DNA from 4 places in the Methylobacterium sp. 22177 genome. Region 1 is predicted to be linked to each of the others. Evidence: predicted binding sites of a transcription regulator. Region 1 holds the regulator's gene; each other region holds the start of a gene.
What was found. The regulator LexA, encoded in region 1, represses DNA repair genes until DNA is damaged. The targets are predictions, from matches to a motif close to TGTTCNNNNTGTGTTCNG.
Positions count from the first base shown of each region.

Region 2: the regulator LexA is predicted to act here: its motif matches at 2,595-2,612, upstream of ACTJK8_RS18800 (PA0069 family radical SAM protein).
Region 3: the regulator LexA is predicted to act here: its motif matches at 3,226-3,243, upstream of ACTJK8_RS17535 (type IA DNA topoisomerase).
Region 4: the regulator LexA is predicted to act here: its motif matches at 2,652-2,669, upstream of recA (recombinase RecA).

Region 1 covers NZ_JBQEPK010000004.1:155,160-160,259, reverse strand. Annotated here, with positions in the region: gene ACTJK8_RS06885 (NRAMP family divalent metal transporter) at 58-1,299, opposite strand; gene ACTJK8_RS06880 (hypothetical protein) at 1,380-1,595, shown strand; gene ACTJK8_RS06875 (hypothetical protein) at 1,614-2,063, opposite strand; gene lexA (transcriptional repressor LexA) at 2,313-3,041, shown strand; gene ACTJK8_RS06865 (ComEC/Rec2 family competence protein) at 3,035-5,100, opposite strand, start outside.
Region 2 covers NZ_JBQEPK010000021.1:26,402-31,501, forward strand. Annotated here, with positions in the region: gene ACTJK8_RS18795 (methyl-accepting chemotaxis protein) at 1-700, opposite strand, end outside; gene ACTJK8_RS18800 (PA0069 family radical SAM protein) at 1,451-2,566, opposite strand; gene ACTJK8_RS18805 (hypothetical protein) at 2,724-3,254, shown strand; gene ACTJK8_RS18810 (amino acid permease) at 3,404-4,852, shown strand; gene moaB (molybdenum cofactor biosynthesis protein B) at 4,860-5,100, opposite strand, start outside.
Region 3 covers NZ_JBQEPK010000018.1:112,651-117,750, forward strand. Annotated here, with positions in the region: gene ACTJK8_RS17525 (DUF72 domain-containing protein) at 1-322, opposite strand, end outside; gene ACTJK8_RS17530 (DUF4186 domain-containing protein) at 335-748, shown strand; gene ACTJK8_RS17535 (type IA DNA topoisomerase) at 813-3,188, opposite strand; gene ACTJK8_RS17540 (monovalent cation:proton antiporter-2 (CPA2) family protein) at 3,663-5,100, opposite strand, start outside.
Region 4 covers NZ_JBQEPK010000015.1:4,175-9,274, forward strand. Annotated here, with positions in the region: gene rpsS (30S ribosomal protein S19) at 1-242, shown strand, start outside; gene rplV (50S ribosomal protein L22) at 244-630, shown strand; gene rpsC (30S ribosomal protein S3) at 641-1,387, shown strand; gene rplP (50S ribosomal protein L16) at 1,399-1,812, shown strand; gene rpmC (50S ribosomal protein L29) at 1,825-2,040, shown strand; gene rpsQ (30S ribosomal protein S17) at 2,062-2,325, shown strand; gene recA (recombinase RecA) at 2,761-3,822, shown strand; gene cckA (cell cycle histidine kinase CckA) at 3,950-5,100, opposite strand, start outside.

The sequences.
Region 1 (5,100 bases):
AACTCCACCTGATCGGAGCCCGCGGGAGACATCATCGGGGGCCCCGCGTCAATCGCGTCAGAGCAGGCCCACCCCGTCCAGGACGCCGACCATCGCGAAGGCGACGGTGAGGCCCGACACCGCGTAGACCAGCCACTTGTAGGCGCCCGCCACGCGCTGTCCCTCGGGCAGGGCCCGGGTGGCCAGGAGAATCAGCAGGCCGAGCGCCAGGGGAAGGAGCAGCGCGTTCATCACCTCCACGGCGATGTTGAGCGCCACGAGGTTCGGCACGAGCTGCACGGCGCCCGCCCCCGCCGCGACGGCGAGCGCGAAGGCGCCGTAGAAGGCCGGCGCCTCCCGGGGGGACTGCTCCAGGGAGTGGGGCCGGCCGGTCACGTCGCCGAACCCCCAGGCCAGCGCCAGGGCCACGACGTTGAGCGCCACGAAGGCCGCCGCGACGATGCCCACCCCGAACACCACCTGTCCGAGCCACGGCCCGAGGGCCGGCGTGAAGGCGCCCGCGAGGTCGCCGACGGTCTCCAGCCCCTTCGCGCTGCCCTGCCCGGCCTTGCCGATCGTGGCGGCGGCGGCGACGAGGATCGCGCCCATCACGCATTGCGAGATCACCGCGCCCACGAGCGTGTCGAGCCGCGAGCGCCGCGCGTGCTCCCAGCCCAGGCCCTTATCGACGATCGCCGACTGCTGGTAGAAGATCATCCACGGCATGATCACCGCGCCGATATTGGCGGCGATCAGCACCCGGAACTGACCGTCGCCCAGCGGCATGTGCCCGAAGGAGGCGACGATCTCGGACACGTTCGGCCGCGCCGCGGCGGCGAGCCCGACGAAGACCAGCTCGAACAGTCCGACCACGATCGCCACGACCTCCACGCGCCGGTAGCTCCCGGTGAGGACGAGCCCGAGGAGCAGGCAGGCCGGCAGGCCGAGGCTCACGAGCCGCGGCACCCCGAACAGGTCCCCGATGCCGGCGATGCCGGAGAATTCCGTGACGATGGCGCCGAGGCCGGCGACCACGAGGCCGCCGTACGAGATCCAGGCCCAGACCGGCCCGTACCGCTCCCGGATCAGCGCGCCGTGGCCGCGCCCGGTGGCGGTCCCGAGCCGCACCGTCAGCTCCTGGACGACGTACAGGATCGGCACCAGCAGGATCTGCAGGAGCAGCAGCGCGTAGCCCCAGCGCGCCCCGCTCTGGGCCGCCGTGATGAGGCTTCCGACATCGGTATCGGCCAGCATCACCACGAGTCCGGGGCCCGCGGCCTTGAGGTAAGCGGACAGGCGAGGCAGGGAAGCGCTGGGCACGGCTCGGGAACAGTCCCGCGCACGGGCGGTTCCGGCGGGCGCCTGCGGCGTTTTCCCGGGGCAGGCGGGAGGAGCGTGAGATGGCGGAGAGCACGGATCGGGGCTCCGGCTGGAGCCTGCAGGCGAGCGCCGTGCCCGACGGGGTGCGCCTGGAACTCGCCCTCGCCGACCTCGGCGGTGCGCCGGTGACCGCCGCGATCGTGCTCGACCGGGCGGAGGCCCGGGCCTTCGCCCGCGCCCTGCTCGCCGCCGCCGGGGACGCGGCGGAGCGGACCTTCCCGAAGCCGGGCGCCTGACGGCGCGCCGCCGGCCGGTCAGCGCACCCCGAGGCCGGGGTTGCGGCCCGGCAGGCGGGGGACCACCGTGCCGCGCTTCTCGATCGGCGCGTCGCACGCGTAGGCGAACTCGGTCTTCAGCGGATCGAACACGGTCTCGCCGGTGATCCGGCAATCCTCGCGCACGGTCTCGTCGAGATAGGCCCGGGCGGCGGTGCGGAAGCGCTTCACCCGGGTGGCGTCCGGCTCCGGATCGATCCGGACCTCGCTCAGATTGCAGCCGGTGTACTCGCGCAGGGCGTTGGAGACGATCAGCATCCGGCGCAGCTGCCGGTTGTCGTAGACCTCGTAGGGCTCCTTGCAGCCGATCGTCACGACCTGGGGGGTGAGCGCCACGTAGTTCCGCGAGATGTAGGAGAACCCGGTGGTGCAGCCGGCGAGGCCGAGGGCGGCGAGGCCGAGGGGCAGCAGAGCCGCGGGTCGTCGCATCCTCGTCATTCCAAGAGGGTCCCAGCCCGCGCCCCGGATCCGCCGCCTGCCCGGCGGGGCACCGCGGTGCATTGAAACGGCTCCGCTTGCGCCGTCAATGCGTTTCTCCGCCTTGTCCCGCGGGCGCGCCGCGGCGCGCCGAGCGTGGCGGTGCCGCTCTTGCGGAACACTTGCGGAACGTTTAACCTGTTCGTGATTTGTTTCGGAGACCGTCACGTGGCGGTCCGCCAAGCCGCGAGTCCCCCGTCGATGCTCACGCGCAAGCAGCTGGACCTCCTGCGATTTATCCAGAGCCGGATGCAGGAATGCGGCGTCCCGCCGTCGTTCGACGAGATGAAGGATGCCCTCGACCTCAAGTCGAAATCCGGCATCCACCGGCTGATCACGGCGCTGGAGGAGCGCGGCTTTCTCCGGCGCCTGCCGAATCGGGCGCGCGCCATCGAGGTGATCCGCATCCCCGAGAGCCTGACGCAGGCCGCGCCGGCGCCCCAGACCCCCGCCGAGCCGCGCCGCTTCACGCCGAGCGTGGTCGAGGGCGGCAAGTCCAAGCAGCCGCCGGCCCCGGCGAGCACGCGGATGATCGAAGAGTCCGGCCGGGCCATCTCGATCCCCGTCATGGGCCGGATCGCGGCCGGTACGCCCGTCTCGGCGATCCAGAACCAGAGCCACGCCATCACCCTGTCGCCGGACTTCGTGGCCGGCGGCGAGCACTACGCCCTCGAGGTGCGCGGCGACTCGATGGTCGAGGCCGGGATCCTGGACGGCGACCTCGTGGTCATCCGCAAGCAGGACACCGCCAATACCGGCGACATCATCGTGGCGCTGATCGACGACGAGGAGGCGACGCTCAAGCGCCTGCGCCGCCGCGGCTCCTCGATCGCCCTGGAGGCCGCCAACCCGGCCTACGAGACCCGCGTGCTCGGGCCCGACCGGGTCCGGATCCAGGGCCGCCTCGTCAGCCTCGTCCGCCGCTACTGAAGCGGCTCGGCCGGCGCGTCGCCGGGAGCGAGGTCTCCGCCCGGCGCGGCGGCCCCGTCCTCCGCGGCGCGGTCGCCCGGCTCCGCGGTGACCGGCCGCGGCGGTCCCGGATCGCGTCCCGGATCGCGTCCCGGGGCCGGCCGCCAGGGCACGGCGCGCCCGTCGTCCCGGGCGAAGCGCGCGGCGAAGCCGTCGCCGTCGGTCCGGAGGGCCACGGCCCCGCGGGCGGCGAGGACTTGCCGATCGATCACCAGGGGGCCCGTGCAGGTCGGCGGCGCCGCGAGGAAGGTGATCAGCACCGCGGCGCGGGCGCAGTCCTCCGGGAAGGCCCGCCTGTCCCGGACGAGGGCGACCGCCCGCCCGTCCGGCAGCCGGGCGGTGCAGCCGAGCCGGTCGCAGCGCCCGCTGCCCGACCGGACGATGAGCGCCGCGGGCCGCCGCCCGTCACCGTCCGCCTTCAGCCACTGCTCGAGGACGAAGCCGGAGGGGCTTCCGAGGGCCGCGAGCCGCCCGTCCGGACCCCGCACCGCCGCTCCCGCGCCCTGCCGGTCGACGTAGAGGTCGTAGCGGTCGGGCCGGGCCGCGAGGCCGAGGCCGAGCAGGACCGGCGGCACGGCGAGCCAGCGCAGGCGGGAGGCCGGCAGCGTCGCCAGCAGCAGGCCCGCGGTCAGCAGGGTCAGCGCCGCGGCGCCGAAGGCCGGCAGCACCAGGCTCGCCCGCTCGAACCCGGCGATCCAGTCCGAGATCGCCAGCATGCCGGCCACCGCCCGCCCCATCAGCCACCAGACCGGCCGGTCGAGGGCGAAGGGATAGGCGAGGCAGCCGATCACCGCGGCGGGCATCACCGCCAGGGAGACGAGCGGCAGAGTCAGGGCGTTGCCGACGAGCCCGAAGGGCTGGACCGTCTGGAAGTGGTAGGTGGCGAAGGGCGCGGTCGCGACCTGCGCCACAAGGGTCGTGGCCAGGGTCCCGGTGACCGCCGAGAGGCCGGTGCCGACGAGGCGGCCGATCCGCCCGGCCCCGGGGCGCACGAACAGCCGCCCGTCGATCAGCCGGGCGCAGGCGATCAGCCCGGCCACGGCGCCGAAGGACATCTGGAAGCTCGGGCCGAGCAGGCCCTCCGGCTCCCGGGCCAGGGCGATCAGCGCCGCGAGGGCGAGGTTGCGCATCGACAGGGCCGGCCGGTCCACCAGGATCGCGCCCAGCATGATCAGGGTCATGATCAGCGAGCGCTCGGCCGCGATGTCCCAGCCCGAGAAGGCGCAGTAGGCGGTGACGCCGACCATGGCGAAGCCGGCCGCGATCTTCTTGATCGGCCAGAGGAGCGCGCAGAGCGGCACCGTGGCGAGGACCGCCCGCACCAGCCAGAACACCACGCCGGCGGCCAGCACCATGTGGAGGCCCGAGATCGACACCACGTGGTAGATGCCCGCGGCGCGGAGCGCGTCGTTGGTCGCCGGTCCGATGAGGCCGCGCTTGCCGGTCACCAGGGCCGCCGCCACCGCGCCCGCCTGGCCGCCGGCGGCCTCCGCGATCCGGCGCGTGAGCCCGTTGCGGGCCGCGTCCAGTGCCGCGGCGAGCCGCAGGCCCAGCGGCGGCGGCTCGGACGGCGCCCGGACGGTGACCGCGCCGACCAGCGAGCCCACCGCGCCGATCCCCTGGAAGTAGGCGTCCCGGGCGAAGTCGTAGCCGCCGGGCCGGGCCGCCTCCGGGGGCGGCAGCAGCCGCGCCGTGGCGGCGACGACGTCCCCGGGGCGCGGGATCGGCGTCTTGCGGAACGAGACCCGCACCCGGGCGGGCCGCGCCTCGGGCGCGAGGCCGGCGAAGCTCTCCACCCGGATCACCAGCCGGGCGCCGACCTCGCGCTCGTCCAGGGCCTCGACCGTTCCGACGAGCGGACCGATCGTGGTGCGCGTCAGGATCGGCGCGGCGACCTGCGTGACCCGCCAGGTCGCCGCCGCGAAGCCGAGGAGCGCGGCCGCCACCGCGAGCGCCGCCGCCAGGGCCGCCGGCCGCGCGCCGAGGACGGGAACCGGCGCCAGCGCGAAGGCGGCCGCGA
Region 2 (5,100 bases), on a different contig from region 1:
TCGCCGCGACGCGGCCGCGCTCCTCGGCCTCGGCGAGGCGCTCCTCCTCGGACCAGCCCGTCCCCCGCGTCACGGCCGTCTCGGCCCGCGCCACGTTGCCGCCGATCGCGACCCGCGTGATCCAGGCGGCACGCTTGATGTCCAGGGCGCGGGCCAGCGCCGCGTCGCGGCGCGGGATCGTGACGTCGACGGCCCCGCTGGTCGCCGAGAGCGCGTCGAGCAGATCCCGGAAAGCGGTCGCGGCGACCTCCGCGGTCGCGGCGGCGCGCTCCGCGATCGGGACCGAGAGGGCCGCGTCGATCCGCGCGGACAGGCCGGTGACGGCCTCGTGCGCGCGTCGGAGCGGATCGACCGTCTTCGCCACCGCGGCGGTGTCGATCGCGCGCACTAGGATCAGGAGAGCCTCCAGCCGTTCGGTCCGGGTCGCGCGCTGTCGGGCGATCAGGGCCGCGTCGGCGGGCGGGATCCTGCCCGCGGCGATCAGCGCCTGCAGAGTCCGTGCCCGCTCGAGGCGCACGGCGAGCAGGACCTCGAGGAGGATCCGGCTGCCTTCCGTGAGCGCGACCACGCGGCGGCTCTCCCGCTCCTGCGCGCGGGCATCGTGTGCCGTCCGGGCGCCCGCGGCCAGCAGCATGGCGCTGAGTGAGAACAGGATCGCGCACAGGATCGTGCCGATCGAAGGACGCGGAAGACGCAGCATGAGGGTCGAGTTCTCTCTTCGCAGTGCGTCGAGACGTGCGGCCCGCCGCCGGGCTGCCCGGTTCGAGCAGGGCGGCCGGTCGGCCTCGGTCGCCGGAAAGGCTGAGCGACACGACGGCCCCCGGGGGCCGTGACCGCGCGATCCGGGGACGGCCGGACCCCCAGGGGCACCCCGACGCGGCGCCGGCCCGGTTCGCCCGGAGGGCGCGGCGAGGTCGCGGGCTCGCCGGCGATCCCGGTCCGGTCATCGGACAGGAAGCGCGCCCGGTCGGCATCGAGGTCGGCGTCCCGAGACTCCACCGCCTCAAGGGAGGCCGGCAGCCGCGACCGGCCGCATCGGGCAGGGCCGCGGAGCGCGGCTCGCCCGCGACCGGATCACCGCGCGCGCGGTACAGAGGTGCGATCGGAGGACACAAACGCCGAACACAATCCCTTTTCTACGCACAGCATCGACCTCAATATCTTGCATTAATACAGTATATTAATCGCTTCGGACTCATTAGTCACCACGAAAGCTCATCGTTCCCGGCATTTGACTCACAAAACAACAGATGTCAACCTTACGTTCCTAGGTTGAGCGTCATAGAATATCGCGATATAAATAAAAAACATTCACAATTAAAAAAAACAATTCAACTAACATTCGATACATAGACGACGATTATGGAACAATTATTGAATTTATCGAGGAGATATGGTGATCGGACAGATCCGCCGCCTCGCGCGCGGGCGACACCGCGTCGGTCGCGTTTCAGAGCAGCACAAGCTGCGAGCCGGGCTTGCGGAACGCGTCGCGGTTCAGATCCATCCGTCCGAAGGCGAAGCCGAGACGGGTGCCGGCGAGTCGGACCCGCTGGCCGATCATCGCCGCGTAGGCCCCCTCCCCGCGGAAGCGGTGGCCGAAGCGCGGGTCGTTCTCGCGCCCGCCCCGGGCGTCCCGCAGGAGTGCGAAGGCCCGCGCCCGGCGCTCCGGATAGTGCTCGGCGAACCAGTCGGCCACGAGGTCGGCGACTTCGCCGGGGAGGCGCAGCAGCGCGTGGCCGATGCGGCTCGCCCCGTGCGCGCGCGCCTCGGCCAGGATCGACTCGATCTCGTGATCGGTCAGGCCGGGGATGATCGGCGAGACGTTGACCATGACGGGCACTCCCGCCGCGCTCAGCGCCCGCATCGCCGCGAGCCGCTTGTCCGGCCGCGGCGCCCGCGGGTCGAGGCGGCGGGCGAGGTCCGGATCCAGCGTCGGCAGCGAGATCGCCGCCAGCACGAGGTCGTCCGCCGCCATCTCGGCCAGAAGGTCGAGGTCGCGCAGCACGAGGTCCGACTTGGTGGTGATGCTGACGGGATGGCGGGCCTCTCGCAGCACCTCCAGCACCCCGCGGGTGAGCCGGTGCTCCCGCTCGACCGGCTGATAGGGATCCGTGGCGGTGCCGAGGGCGATCGTCTCTGGCCGGTAGCCCGGCGCGGCGATCTCGCGGGCGAGGAGCCGGGCGGCGTCCGGCTTGGTGAAGATCCGCGACTCGAAATCGAGCCCCGGCGAAAGGCCGAGCCAGGCATGGGTGGGGCGCGCGTAGCAGTAGATGCAGCCGTGCTCGCAGCCCCGGTACGGGTTGATCGACCGATCGAACGGGATGTCGGGCGAGCCGTTGCGCGCGATGATCCGGGCGGACCGCTCCGGCGTGACCTGCGTGCGCAGGGGCGCCGGAGGGTCCGCCGTCCAGGTCCCGTCGTGGAACGCCTCGCGCCGGGCGGATTCGTACCGGCCGGTCGGGTTGGCCGTCGCGCCGCGCCCGCGCCGGGCGGCCGGATCCGCGGCGCTCGAGCCGAGTCGCGTCACGGTCCCGGACGCGGTTCCGTCGCGCGTGTCCACCATCCCGACTCGCCCCACTCCGGAAACCGATCGGAACATACAACGAACAAACCGCCGGCGATCGCCTCTTTTTCAGGCAAATCCGGCTCCGCGGCCCGTCCGGGCAGCGGCGCGTCCGCGCGGAGACGGCAGGGCAGTTTACGGCGCCGCAGAATCGTCTATGCGCGCGCTCATGCTCTCCGCCGTGACCTATCTGGCCGACCCGGCCGAGCCGGACGCGATCGATCGCCTGGCCGACACGCTCAGCGTGCTCGTCTCCGGTGTGGCCGGCGGCCTCGTCGGCGACGCGGTGATCGTCGCGGGCCGCGAGAGCGAGGCCGTGGCGGCCGTCGCGGAGGCCACGGGTGCGACCCTCGTGCTGCACCGGGGCGGCAATCCCTACGCGGCGGGCGCCGTCGCGGCCCGGCGGGACTGGATCCTGTGCCTGGAGGCGGGCGACGTCCCGGCCGAGGGCTGGATCCGCACCCTCGACCGCTTCGTCGGGACGGCGCGGCCGGAGACGGCGCTCGGCCGCCTGCACCGCCCGGCCGGGGGCTGGCTCGGCCGCCTCGTCAGGCGCGCGGAGACCGTCGCCGGCGCCCGGCAGGCCCGGGCCGGCGACGTCGTCCGGCGCGAGGCCCTGCGGGCCGAGGGCGCGTTCGCGGGCCGCCTCAAGGTCAGGCCGCTGATCGCCCGGATCGAGCGCGCCTGACCGGAAGAATCGCGACCGTGCGAATCTTGCGCCGGCTCACGTTGTTGTCGGTCGATTCGCCGCTACAACTCTGGAAGCGCGGCAGAAACGGCGCCGCCTCCGGCCGTGTCGACGCGCGCTGAATCTCCCCGACTTGGAAGGATGGTGCCATGGATTCGTCGGGCCTGATGGGGCGGAAGTCGGTCGACGACATCGTCGAGAGCGGCGAGGGCGAGCAGCAGCTCTCGAAGTCGCTCGGCGCCCTCTCGATCACCGCGATGGGTATCGGGGCGATCATCGGCGCCGGCATCTTCGTCCTCACCGGCACCGCCGCGGCCCAGTATGCCGGGCCGGGGATCATGCTGTCCTTCGTGCTCGGCGGCATCGCCTGCGCCTTCGTCGGCCTCTGCTACTCCGAGATGGCCGCGCTGATCCCGGTCGCCGGCTCGAGCTACACCTACACCTACGCGACGCTCGGCGAGTTCTTCGCGTGGCTGATCGGCTGGGACCTGATCCTCGAATACGCCATGGGCGCCGCCACCGTGGCGGTCGGCTGGTCGGGCTACATGACCAGCATCCTCAAGAGTGTCGGCATCGTGATCCCCGCGCAGTTCGCCAACGCGCCGGGCACGCCGATCGAGGGCGGCGGGACCGCCCTGTTCAACCTGCCGGCCGTGCTGATCGTGGCGCTGATCACGATCCTGCTGATGCGGGGCACGAAGGAATCGGCGCGCTTCAACAACGTCATGGTCGCGGTGAAACTCACCGTCGTGATCGCCTTCATCGTTCTCGGCTGGAGCCATGTGAACGCCGCGAACTGGAGCCCGCTGATCCCCGAGAACGACGGGACCTTCGGACATTTCGGCACCAGCGGCGTCCTGCGCGGCGCGGGCGTGGTGTTCTTCGCGTTCATCGGCTTCGACGCGGTCTCGACCGCCGCCCAGGAGGCGCGCAGACCCCAGAAGGACATGCCGATCGGCATCCTGGGCTCGCTGGCGGTCTGCACGATCCTGTACGTGCTCGTCGCCGCCGTGCTCACCGGGCTCGTGCCCTACAAGGAGCTGAACGTCCCGGACCCGATCGCCAAGGGCGTCGACGTGATCGGCATCGGCTGGTTCGCCCTCCTGATCAAGCTCGGGGCGCTGACCGGGCTGACCACGGTGATCCTCGTCCTGCTCTACGGCCAGAGCCGGATCTTCTTCACCATGGCCCAGGACGGCCTGCTGCCGAAGATGTTCTCCCACGTCCACCCGACCTACCAGACGCCGTATCGCAGCCAGGCGCTCATCGGGGCCGCGGTCGCTGTGGTGGCGGCCCTGGTGCCGATCCACATCCTCGGCGAGATGGTCAGCATCGGCACGCTCGCCGCCTTCATCCTCGTCTGCGGCTCGGTGCTCTACCTGCGGCGCGCCGAGCGCCACATGAAGCGGCCGTTCCGGGCGCCCGCCGTGCCGGTCGTGCCGATCCTGGGCATCCTGTCCTGCCTGCTCCTGATGATCGGCCTGCCCCTCGACACGTGGCTGCGGCTGGTGATCTGGATGGCGATCGGCCTCGTCGTGTACTTCTTCTACGGCCGCAAGCACTCTGTCCTGCGCCGCAAGGAGGGGAATCTGGCCTAGCGCCGCCTCACACGGTGAGGCTCGCGCCGCGCCGCAGGTGCTCGTCGAGGCGCGGCATGATCTCGACAAAGTTGCAGGGCCGGTGCCGGTAGTCGAGCTGCTGGGCCAGGATCCCGTCCCAGGCGTCGCGGCAGGCGCCGGGCGAGCCCGGCAGCACGAACACGTAGGTCGCCCGCGCGACCCCCGCGGTGGCGCGGGATTGCAGGGTCGAGGTGCCGATCTTGTCGTACGAGATCCGGTGGAACACG
Region 3 (5,100 bases), on a different contig from region 1:
GCAGCGGCCCGAGCCTCGTCCCGAGACCTGCGACCTCACCGAGGAAGCGCGCGAGGGGCTCGTCCGCTCCGATGAGGCGCCGCTCGTGCGTGACCGATCGCGGCACCTTCACGGCGAAGCGGAACCCGTCCGGCACCGCCGCGGCCCACTTCGCGTACGTCGTCACCCGATGGGGCCGATAGAAGGAGGAGTTGATCTCGACGGCGGGAAAGCGCTGTCCGTACCGCTCCAGGTGGCTGCCCGCCTCTGGAAATCGCGGCGCGTAGGTCTTGGGCAGGCTCCAGCCCGCGGTACCGACGGCGATGGTGTCTGATGGATGCATGGAATACCGCTCGTGGCCGAAGCCATGCCGGCCCGACCGGCGATCGGTAGACCGGGACCTGCGCGCATGCGAGCGCTCGACGAGGTGTTCGACCGTCTCCCGCACTCCGCGTTCCGTCGACGATTCCGGCTGTCGCCCGCCGATCGCGCTTATCTCCGGGCGAAGGGGCTCCCGACGGTCCTGGACCATGCGCGGGACTTCGTGCGGCGACGCCTCGCGCCCGCCGAGCCCAGGAACGACGGCAAGCAGACGCCCTTCCGCGGCCACCCCGTCTTCACAGCGCAGCACGCGTCGGCAACCTGCTGCCGCGGCTGTCTGGCCAAGTGGCACGCGATTCCCGCGGGCCGGGAATTGACCGCGGCCGAGCAGGCCCACGCGGTCGCGGCGATCGCGCGCTGGCTGCGCTCCCAGGACGTCGAGGCCTGAGGCGCGCCCGAGCCCGGGCGCTGCCGCCTGGCGCCTCGATTCCCGACGCGCCCGCCGAAGCGGTTCAGGCCCGGCGGCGTGCCGTCGCTGGTCGCGGCGTCCGGGCCGACCGGCCCCGCCGCTTCTCCCGCTCCGCGGATTTCTTGCCCTTCGTCCCTCCGGCACTCGCCTCGCCCCTACCCTGCCGCGGCGGCGCTGCGTGCGCGTCGAGGAAGCGGCGGCACGCGTCGAAGTCGGTCTCCGCCTCCGGAGGGCACGGGACGCCGCGCTGCTGGGCGAGGCTGCGCGCGTAGCCGAGCATCGCCGCGCTCGGGATCCGCTGGCCGCCGGCGTGGTCCGCCTGCGCGGCGCGCGGTCCGGCATGGGTGTCGAGGAACGCGCGGCAGACGCTGATGCTGCTCCTGCAGCCGCGCGGCAGCGTCACGCCCTTCCGCTCGGAGAGACTCACCGCGAACGCCATCATGGCCGGCGTCGGTGGCCGCTGGTCGCCCTGACCGGCTGGGATCAGGCTCGGATCGAGGCTGACCGCCGGCGCCCGCGCGATCGCGGCGATCAGGTCGTCGAGACGGGCGCGGGTGCGCTGCCGGAAGGCGTTCGCGCGCGCGACGGCCTCGGCCCGCGTGGCCGCCCGTCCGATCTCGGCGAGCTCCGCCTCAAACATGGCGCGCCCGACCGGATCCCCGTAGGCCGGGAACACCCCGCGCACCGCGCGGATGAAGGTCCGGCCGACCTCGGTGACCTCGATGGCCGGATCCTTTCCCGTGGACAGCGTGATGTAGCGGCTCTTCAGGAGCTTGGGCAGGATCGTGTCCCGGGTCGCGGCGGTCCCGAGCCCCTTCGGCTCGTTCGGGTTGGCCGGGTTCTCTAGGGCGCGCTTGGCGGCCGGATCGTCCACCTGGTCGATCAGCCGACCCATCACCACCGGCAACTCGCCCCGGGTGATCCGCCGCGGCGGCTCGGTCATCGCGGTGGCGACGTCCGCCGTCGCGGCGGAGGCGGCCTCGCCGTCGGTCACGAGCGGCAGGCGGGTGGCGGTAGCTTCCGCCTCGCGCTTGGCCTTGCCGGGCACGACGTCCGCCTCGGCCTCGGCCTCGCTGCCGTAGATCGCGCGCCAACCGGGCGCGCGCACGACGCTGCCGGAGACGGCGAACCGCTTCACGCCGAGCGGTGTCTCGACCTCCGCCGTGACGCTCGTGCGCGCGTCGACACCGTCGGGAAGGTGCGCGGCGAGGTAGGCCTTCGCCACGAGTTCCCACACTCGGAACTGATCGGCGCCGAGACGGCCGCGCTCGGGCGCCTTGCGCAGGGGCACGATGGCGTGGTGCTCGCCCGGATCCGCGACGTAGTGGCCCTTGAGACCGCGACGGATCAGCGGCGCAGCGTCTCGCGGAACCACCGCGTTCAGATCGGTCAGGACGGTCGTGACGGCCGCGATGACCGCGGCGGCATCGCCGGCCTGGCCCTCCGGCAGGTGCTCGGACTCCGTGCGCGGGTAGCTGAGGTACCCCTGATCGTAGAGGTCCTGGGCGACGCCGGCCGTGTGCTGCGGGTCCCAGCCGAACCGCTTGGCGCAGCGCCGCGCCAGGGTATCCTTCGAGAACAGCCGGGGCGGTGCGCGCCGGACATCCTTGTGCGCGACCGCCAGAGGGCCCGACCACGTCGCCGCGGCGGACCGGATCGTCTCGGCGATCGCCGCGTCGAAGATCCGCTCCTTCGGGGCGTGCCAGAGGGTGAGTTCCGCGCCCGAGCGGGTCGCCAGGTGCACCGCGACCTTGAAGAAGTCCTGCGGCACGAAGGACCGGATCCGCTCCTCCAAATCCGCCAGGATGGCGAGGGTGGGCGTCTGCACGCCGCCGAAGCGCCACGGCTCCCGGAAGGCGGGCGGGCGCAGGCGCAGCGAGATCGCCCGCGTGCCGTTCAGACCGAGATGATAGTCCTCGTACTGCCGGCAGAGCGCCTCGAGGTAGGCGGCGTAGTCCCGCTCGCCCGAGTCGGGATCCTTGGCCAGGGCCGCGAAGGCCCGTCGGATCGACACTTCGTCGAGCGCGCCGAGCTTGAGCCGGTCGACACGCCCGTGCCAGCCGAGATGCTCGAGCACTTCCCAGGCGATCATCGAGCCCTCACGACCGGGATCGGTGGCGATGATCACGCGCTCGACGCCGGTCAGCGCCTGCCGGATCGCGGCGATCTTCGACTCGTGCGACTGGCCGGACCGGTTCGTCCCGTAGCCGACCGGGATCGTGGCGAGGACGATCGGGAGGACGTCGAAGCGCCAGGGCTTCCACTCGGGCCGGATGCTGCCCGGCTCCTCGGCCGACAGCAGGTGTCCCTCCGCGGCCACGCAGACCGTGCTCGGCGAGCGGAAGAAGCGCTGCAGCTGGCGCATCGCCGAGGGCTTCTCGAAGAAGAACAGCGTGCGACCGGAACTCGGAGGTGGCATGTCGCTGACCGATAGGACTGTCGCCGCGCCGGGCGGTGGTTCCCATTTTGTTCCAGACGGGTGCCGCTTGCAACCGGCGCCATCGATCGAGGGTTAGCCGAGGCCGCGGCACCGCGGGGGCGCCTGCGGCGCCGGTCACGAGAGCTCCGTCCGCCGAGCCGACGCATCGGATCGGTCGAGACCGTCGCGGACGCCTGGAGGCTCTGCCTTCGCAGCATGTCGGACGGAGGAGCGTGGCGCGCGGTGGCTCCCTCCGGGCGCGGTCGTGTCCGAGCCGGGCGAGGCCGCCGGGTGCACCGGGCATGCCGTGTCGCCGGATCTTCGCCTGCGTGCGCCGCGCCATCGACGGCCGGCCGTTCGGCGCCCCGAAGGCTCCGAACGCCCGGCTGCGCGATACGGTCTTCCCGCCCCTAAGACCTGCCGGGACGGGCCGGCATCCTGCTGGCGTGGAACCGAGACCCGGCCGCCCACTCACTAACCGGCGCCGTGCGCCGAGACGGTCTTGTTGCCGTGAATGAGTTCCCGGCCGGCATAGAGCCCGCCGACGACCTGAAGATCGAGACGCTCCGCGTCGCGGCGCCGGACCTCCGCCATGATCGCGCTGGCCGCTTCCGGGTCGGCGCCGGTCGTCAGGAGGGCCTGCTCGCCGAGGAGCAGGGCCGAGGCGACAGTCTCCCGGATCTGGTAGGCCACGCCGGCCTGGATCAGTTCGACGGCGTGTTCCCGATCGCGGGCGCGCGCCAGCACGGGCACCAGGGGGAATTCCGCCTTGGCGATCTCCGCGACGCGCTTGGCCATGGCGGTGTCGTCGACGCAGATCAGGATCGCCCGCGCCGTCGCGGCACCGGCCGCGTGGAGGATGTCGAGGCGCGTGCCGTCGCCGTAATAGACCTTGAAGCCGAAGCCCTCGGCGAGACGGATGTTGCCCGGGTTCGTGTCGATGATCGAGACGGAGCAGCCCTGCGCGATCAGCGGCTGACTGGCGATCTGACCGAAGCGACCGAACCCGACGATGAGGGCGCTGCCCACGAGATCCTCGGGCGCCTCGACGCCGTCGGTGGACAGGGCGGCCTTGGGGCCGAGACGGTCGAAGGCGACGACCATCAGCGGCGTGATCGCCATCGACAGGATGATGGTGGCGGTCAGGACGGCGTTGGTCGTGCCGTCGATGATGCCGGCGCTCGCGGCGGCCGCGTACAGCACGAAGGCGAACTCGCCGCCCTGCGCCATGAGGGCCGCGCGCTCCAGCGACTCGGCATGGGAGGCGCGCAGAATCCGGGCCACGCCGTAGATGAGCAGGCCCTTCACGGCCATGTAGGCGGCGACGCCCGCCAGGATCAGACCGGCGTTCGCGGCGATCACGGTCAGGTCGAGGGACATCCCGACGCCCAGGAAGAACAGGCCGAGCAGGATGCCGCGGAACGGCTCGACATCGGCCTCCAGCTGGTGGCGGAAGCTCGATTCCGAGAGAAGGACGCCGGCCAGGAAGGCGCCCATCGCCATCGAGAGCCCGCCGAGCTGCATCGCGAGGGCCGAACCGAGCACGACCAGGAGGGCTGCGGCCGTCATGACCTCGCGCGCCTTGGAGGCCGCGAGGAGGCGGAACAGCGGGTTGAGCAGCCAACGGCCCGCGGCCACGAGCGCGCAGACCGAGACCAGGGCGATGGCGACCGTGACCGCGCGCTCCGTCGCGCTCGCTGCGCTCCCGCCCGGCACGAGAAGGGCGACGGCGGCGAGGAGCGGGACGATGGCGAGATCCTCCAGCAGCAGGATCGCCACGATGCGCTGACCCTTCGGCGTCGAGAGCGCGCCGCGCTCCTCGAGGAGCTGCATGACGATCGCGGTCGAGGTCAGCACGAAGCCGGTGCCGGCCACGAAGGCGACGGTGACCGGGAAGCCCAGGGCGAGCCCG
Region 4 (5,100 bases), on a different contig from region 1:
GCTACCTCTTCAAGAAGGCCGAGGCGGCGCGGGGCTCCTCGCGCTCCGAGGTCATCAAGATCTGGAGCCGCCGCTCCACGATCCTCCCGCAGTTCGTCGGGCTCACCTTCGGTGTGCACAACGGGCAGAAGCACATCCCGGTCTACGTCACCGAGGAGATGGTCGGGCACAAGTTCGGCGAGTTCTCGCCGACCCGCACCTTCCCGGGCCACGCGGCCGACAAGAAGGCGAAGAGGCGCTGAGATGGGCAAGCAAGCCACCCCCCGCGCGCTCCCCGAGAACGAGGCGAAGGCCGTCGCGCGCATGCTGCGCGTCAGCCCGCAGAAGCTCAACCTCGTGGCGCAGATGATCCGCGGCAAGAAGGTCGACACGGCGCTCGCCGAGTTGCAGTTCTCGCGCAAGCGGATCTCGACCGAGGTCAAGAAGTGCCTCGAGAGCGCCATCGCCAACGCCGAGAACAACCACGACCTGGACGTGGACGACCTCGTCGTCTCCCAGGCCTTCGTCGGCAAGGCGCTGGTTCTCAAGCGTTTCCACGCCCGCGCCCGCGGCCGCGGCGCGCGCATCCTGAAGCCCTTCTCGAACCTCACCATCGTGGTTCGCGAAGTCCGCCAGGCCGAAGCGGCCTGAGGAGGATCTGATGGGCCAGAAAGTCAACCCGATCGGTCTCCGGCTCGGCATCAACCGGACCTGGGATTCCCGCTGGTTCGCCAACAAGGGCGACTACGCGAAGCTCATGCACGAGGACGTCGCGATCCGCGCCGCCCTCATGAAGCAGCTCAAGCAGGCGGCGGTCTCCAAGATCGTCATCGAGCGCCCGCACCGGAAGTGCCGCGTCACCATCCACTCGGGTCGTCCGGGCGTGGTGATCGGCAAGAAGGGCGCGGACATCGAGAAGCTGCGCAAGCTCGTCGGCACCATGACCAAGGCCGACGTGACCATCAACATCGTCGAGGTGCGCAAGCCCGAGATCGACGCCACCCTGGTGGCCGACTCGATCGCCCAGCAGCTCGAGCGCCGCGTCGCCTTCCGTCGCGCCATGAAGCGGGCCGTTCAGTCGGCCATGCGTCTGGGCGCCGAGGGCATCCGGATCAACTGCTCGGGCCGCCTCGGCGGCGCCGAGATCGCCCGCCAGGAATGGTACCGCGAGGGCCGCGTCCCGCTGCACACGCTGCGCGCCGACGTCGACTACGGGACCGCCACGGCGTTCACGACCTACGGCACCTGCGGCATCAAGGTGTGGGTGTTCAAGGGCGAGATCCTCGAGCACGACCCGATGGCTCAGGACAAGAAGGCCCAGGAAGAGGGCGGCCGCTCCGGCGGACGCCGTGAGCGCGATGGCGAGGGCGGCCGCGAGCGCGGACGCCGCGAGCGCGAGCACGCGTAAGGTAGGAAGCCATGCTGCAACCGAAAAAGACCCGCTTCCGCAAGCAGTTCAAGGGCCGCATCCACGGTGCGGCCAAGGGCGGCTTCGAGCTGAACTTCGGCCAGTTCGGCCTGAAGGCGGTGGAGCCCGAGCGCGTCACCGCCCGCCAGATCGAGGCGGCCCGCCGCGCGATCACCCGCGAGATGAAGCGCCAGGGCCGCGTCTGGATCCGGGTGTTCCCGGACGTCCCGGTCTCGTCCAAGCCGACCGAGGTCCGCATGGGCTCCGGTAAGGGCGCCCCGGATTACTGGGCGGCCCGGGTCCATCCCGGCCGGATCATGTTCGAGGTCGACGGCGTTGCCGAGAACATCGCCAAGGAGGCGCTCCGCCTCGGCGCCGCGAAGCTCCCGATCCGCACGCGGGTCGTCCAGCGCATCGCCGACTGAACGGAGGATATCGTGAAGTCGACCCAGAGACTGTCTGATCTGAAGGCGCTGTCGCCGGATCAGCTGAATGACGAGCTGATCAACCTCAAGAAGGAGCAGTTCAACCTGCGCTTCCAGGGGGCCACCGGCCAGCTCGAGAACGTCGCCCGCGTCCGTGAGGTCCGCCGCGACATCGCCCGTGTCCGGACTCTGCAGCGCGCCAAGACGCTGCAGCAGGCCAAGGGCTGAGGCGGGTTTTAGGAGACAACCATGCCGAAGCGCATCCTGCAGGGCACCGTCGTCAGCGACAAGGGTGAGAAGACCATCGTGGTGAAGGTGGAGCGTCGCTTCACGCACCCGGTGATGAAGAAGACCGTGCGTCGCTCGAAGAACTATCACGCGCACGACGAGGGCAACGTCGCCAAGGTCGGGCAGACGGTGTTCATCGAGGAGTGCCGTCCGTTCTCGAAGACCAAGACCTGGAAGCTGGTCGAGGGCGACGCTGCCCAGGCCGAGGCCGGCGAAGCCGCCTGATCCCGCGATCCCGGCGGTTGCGGCTTCCCGCGATCGCCTGATCCCGGCCCGCGGCGTCGCGGGATGGTGCCCGCGAGGGTGTCCGTCCCGGGTTCGCCGGGTGACCGGAACGACGAACGCCCGGACGCAATTCGACTCGCGAGAGCCGGATTCGTGCCGGGCGTCGTCGTTTCCGGGAGCGCCTATGGGACGATTCGGCCGATCGGCCGCCGGGTGTTTCCCGGGCGTGTGAACGGCCAGCGTTCCGTCTCGAACTCGGTGTGCGCCGCGCAGCCGCACTTTCGCGTCCGCCCGGCGGACGAGCGGCGTCCCGGGCCTTGTCGACTGAGAACAAAACGGGTACATAGAAGCGGTGGCGACGCGCGTTGTGAACTGCGTCCAACCCCTTCATAAGGAGCCCGCCAGATGGCCCAGCCCGCATTGAAAGTGGTCGACATGCCCCCGGTGGACAAGGACAAGTCCAAGGCGATCGACGCCGCCCTGTCTCAGATCGAGCGCGCCTTCGGCAAGGGCTCGATCATGCGGCTCGGCAAGAGCGACAAGGTTCAGGAGGTCGAGACCGTCTCGACCGGCTCGCTCGGCCTCGACATCGCGCTCGGCGTCGGCGGCCTGCCGCGCGGCCGCGTGATCGAGATCTACGGTCCCGAATCGTCGGGCAAGACGACGCTGGCGCTCCACACCATCGCGGAGGCCCAGAAGAAGGGCGGCGTCTGCGCCTTCGTGGATGCCGAGCACGCCCTCGACCCGGTCTATGCCCGCAAGCTCGGCGTGAACCTCGACGACCTGCTCATCTCCCAGCCCGACACGGGCGAGCAGGCGCTCGAGATCACCGACACGCTGGTGCGCTCCGGCGCCATCGACGTGCTGGTGGTCGACTCGGTGGCCGCGCTGACCCCGCGGGCCGAGATCGAGGGCGAGATGGGCGAGAGCCAGCCCGGCCTCCAGGCCCGGCTGATGAGCCAGGCCCTGCGCAAGCTGACCGGCTCGATCTCGCGCTCGAACTGCATGGTCATCTTCATCAACCAGATCCGGATGAAGATCGGCGTCATGTACGGCAGCCCCGAGACGACTACGGGTGGCAACGCCCTCAAGTTCTACGCGTCGGTGCGCCTGGACATCCGCCGCATCTCGACCCTCAAGGACCGCGACGAGGCGATCGGCAACCAGGTCCGCGTCAAGGTGGTGAAGAACAAGGTCGCGCCGCCCTTCAAGCAGGTCGAGTTCGACATCATGTTCGGCGAGGGCGTGTCGAAGGTCGGCGAGCTGATCGACCTCGGCGTGAAGGCCGGCATCGTCGAGAAGTCCGGCGCCTGGTTCTCGTACAACAGCCAGCGCCTCGGCCAGGGCCGCGAGAACTCGAAGGGCTTCCTGCGCGACAACCCGAAGATCGCCGCCGAGATCGAGGGCTCGATCCGGCAGAATTCCGGTCTGGTCGCCGAGAAGATCCTGGAGAACGCCGCTCCGACGGCGGACGATCTCGACGAGGGCGAGGCCTGAGCCGCGCCGCCGCGCACCGGGATCGGCGCGCGGCGGACCTCGCGACCCGCGAAGATCGGCGGCCCCGGAGCCTCTCCGGGGCCGCTTCGCGTTCAGGGGCGGCGGGAGGACGCGCCGGCGCCGACCCTCAGTCGGCCATCGTCTTCTTCACGGTCTCGACGAGCTGCTTCAGGCTGAAGGGCTTCGGCAGGAAATTGAAGGTCTCGCCCTCGGGCAGGTTCTTGCGGAACGCGTCCTCGGCGTAGCCGGAGACGAAGATCACCTTCAGGTCGGGCTGATGCTTGCGCACCTCGCGCAGGAGGGTCGGGCCGTCCATCTCGGGCATGACCACGTCGGAGACGACGAGGTCGATGGTCTGGGCGCCCTCGCGCACGATCGCCAGGGCCTCGAGGCCCGAGGCCGCCTCCAGAACCGTGTAGCCGCGGGCCGAGAGCGCCCGGCTGTTGACCGCCCGCACCGGATCCTCGTCCTCGACGAGCAGGATGGTGCCCTGCCCCGTATGGTCGGCAGCGGGCTTGCGCGGCGCCGGCTTGTCGGCCTTGGCGGGCGGCGCCTCGCCCCGCGGCGCGACGCCGTCGCTGCCGGTGGCCGGCTTGGCGGTCGGATCGGCGCCCGGCTGCAGGACGGTCGGCGCGAGCGGCTCCGCGCGCGGCAGGGCGGGCTCGGCGGCCGCGACCGGCACCTCCTCGACCTCCGCCACGGGCACGTGGCGCGGCAGGTAGATGCGGAAGGCGGTGCCCTCCCCGACCTTCGACTGCACGTCGATGGTGCCGCCGGACTGCTTGACGATGCCGAACACCGTCGAGAGCCCGAGGCCGGTGCCCTTGCCGATCTCCTTGGTGGTGAAGAACGGCTCGAAGATCTTCTCCATCAGTTCGGGCGGGATGCCCTGACCGGTGTCGCGCACCTCGATCAGCACGTGGTCGCCCGCCGGCGCCCCGCCGCGCCCCTCCGCCCCCGCGGCCGCCCCCGGATCGGAGACGTTCTCGGTGCGGATCATCAGCTTGCCGCCCTCCGGCATGGCGTCGCGGGCGTTGACCGCGAGATTGACGATCACCTGCTCGAACTGGTTGACGTCGGCCTTCACCGGCCAGACCTCGCGGCCGTGCTTCAGCTCCAGGGCGACGCGCTCGCCGAGGAGCCGCTTGAGGAGGAGGGTCAGCTCCGAGAGCGCCTCCCCGACATTCATCACCTCCGGACGCAGGGTCTGCCGCCGGGAGAACGCCAGGAGCTGGCGGACGAGGCCCGCCGCCCGGTTGGCGTTCTGCTTGATCTGCA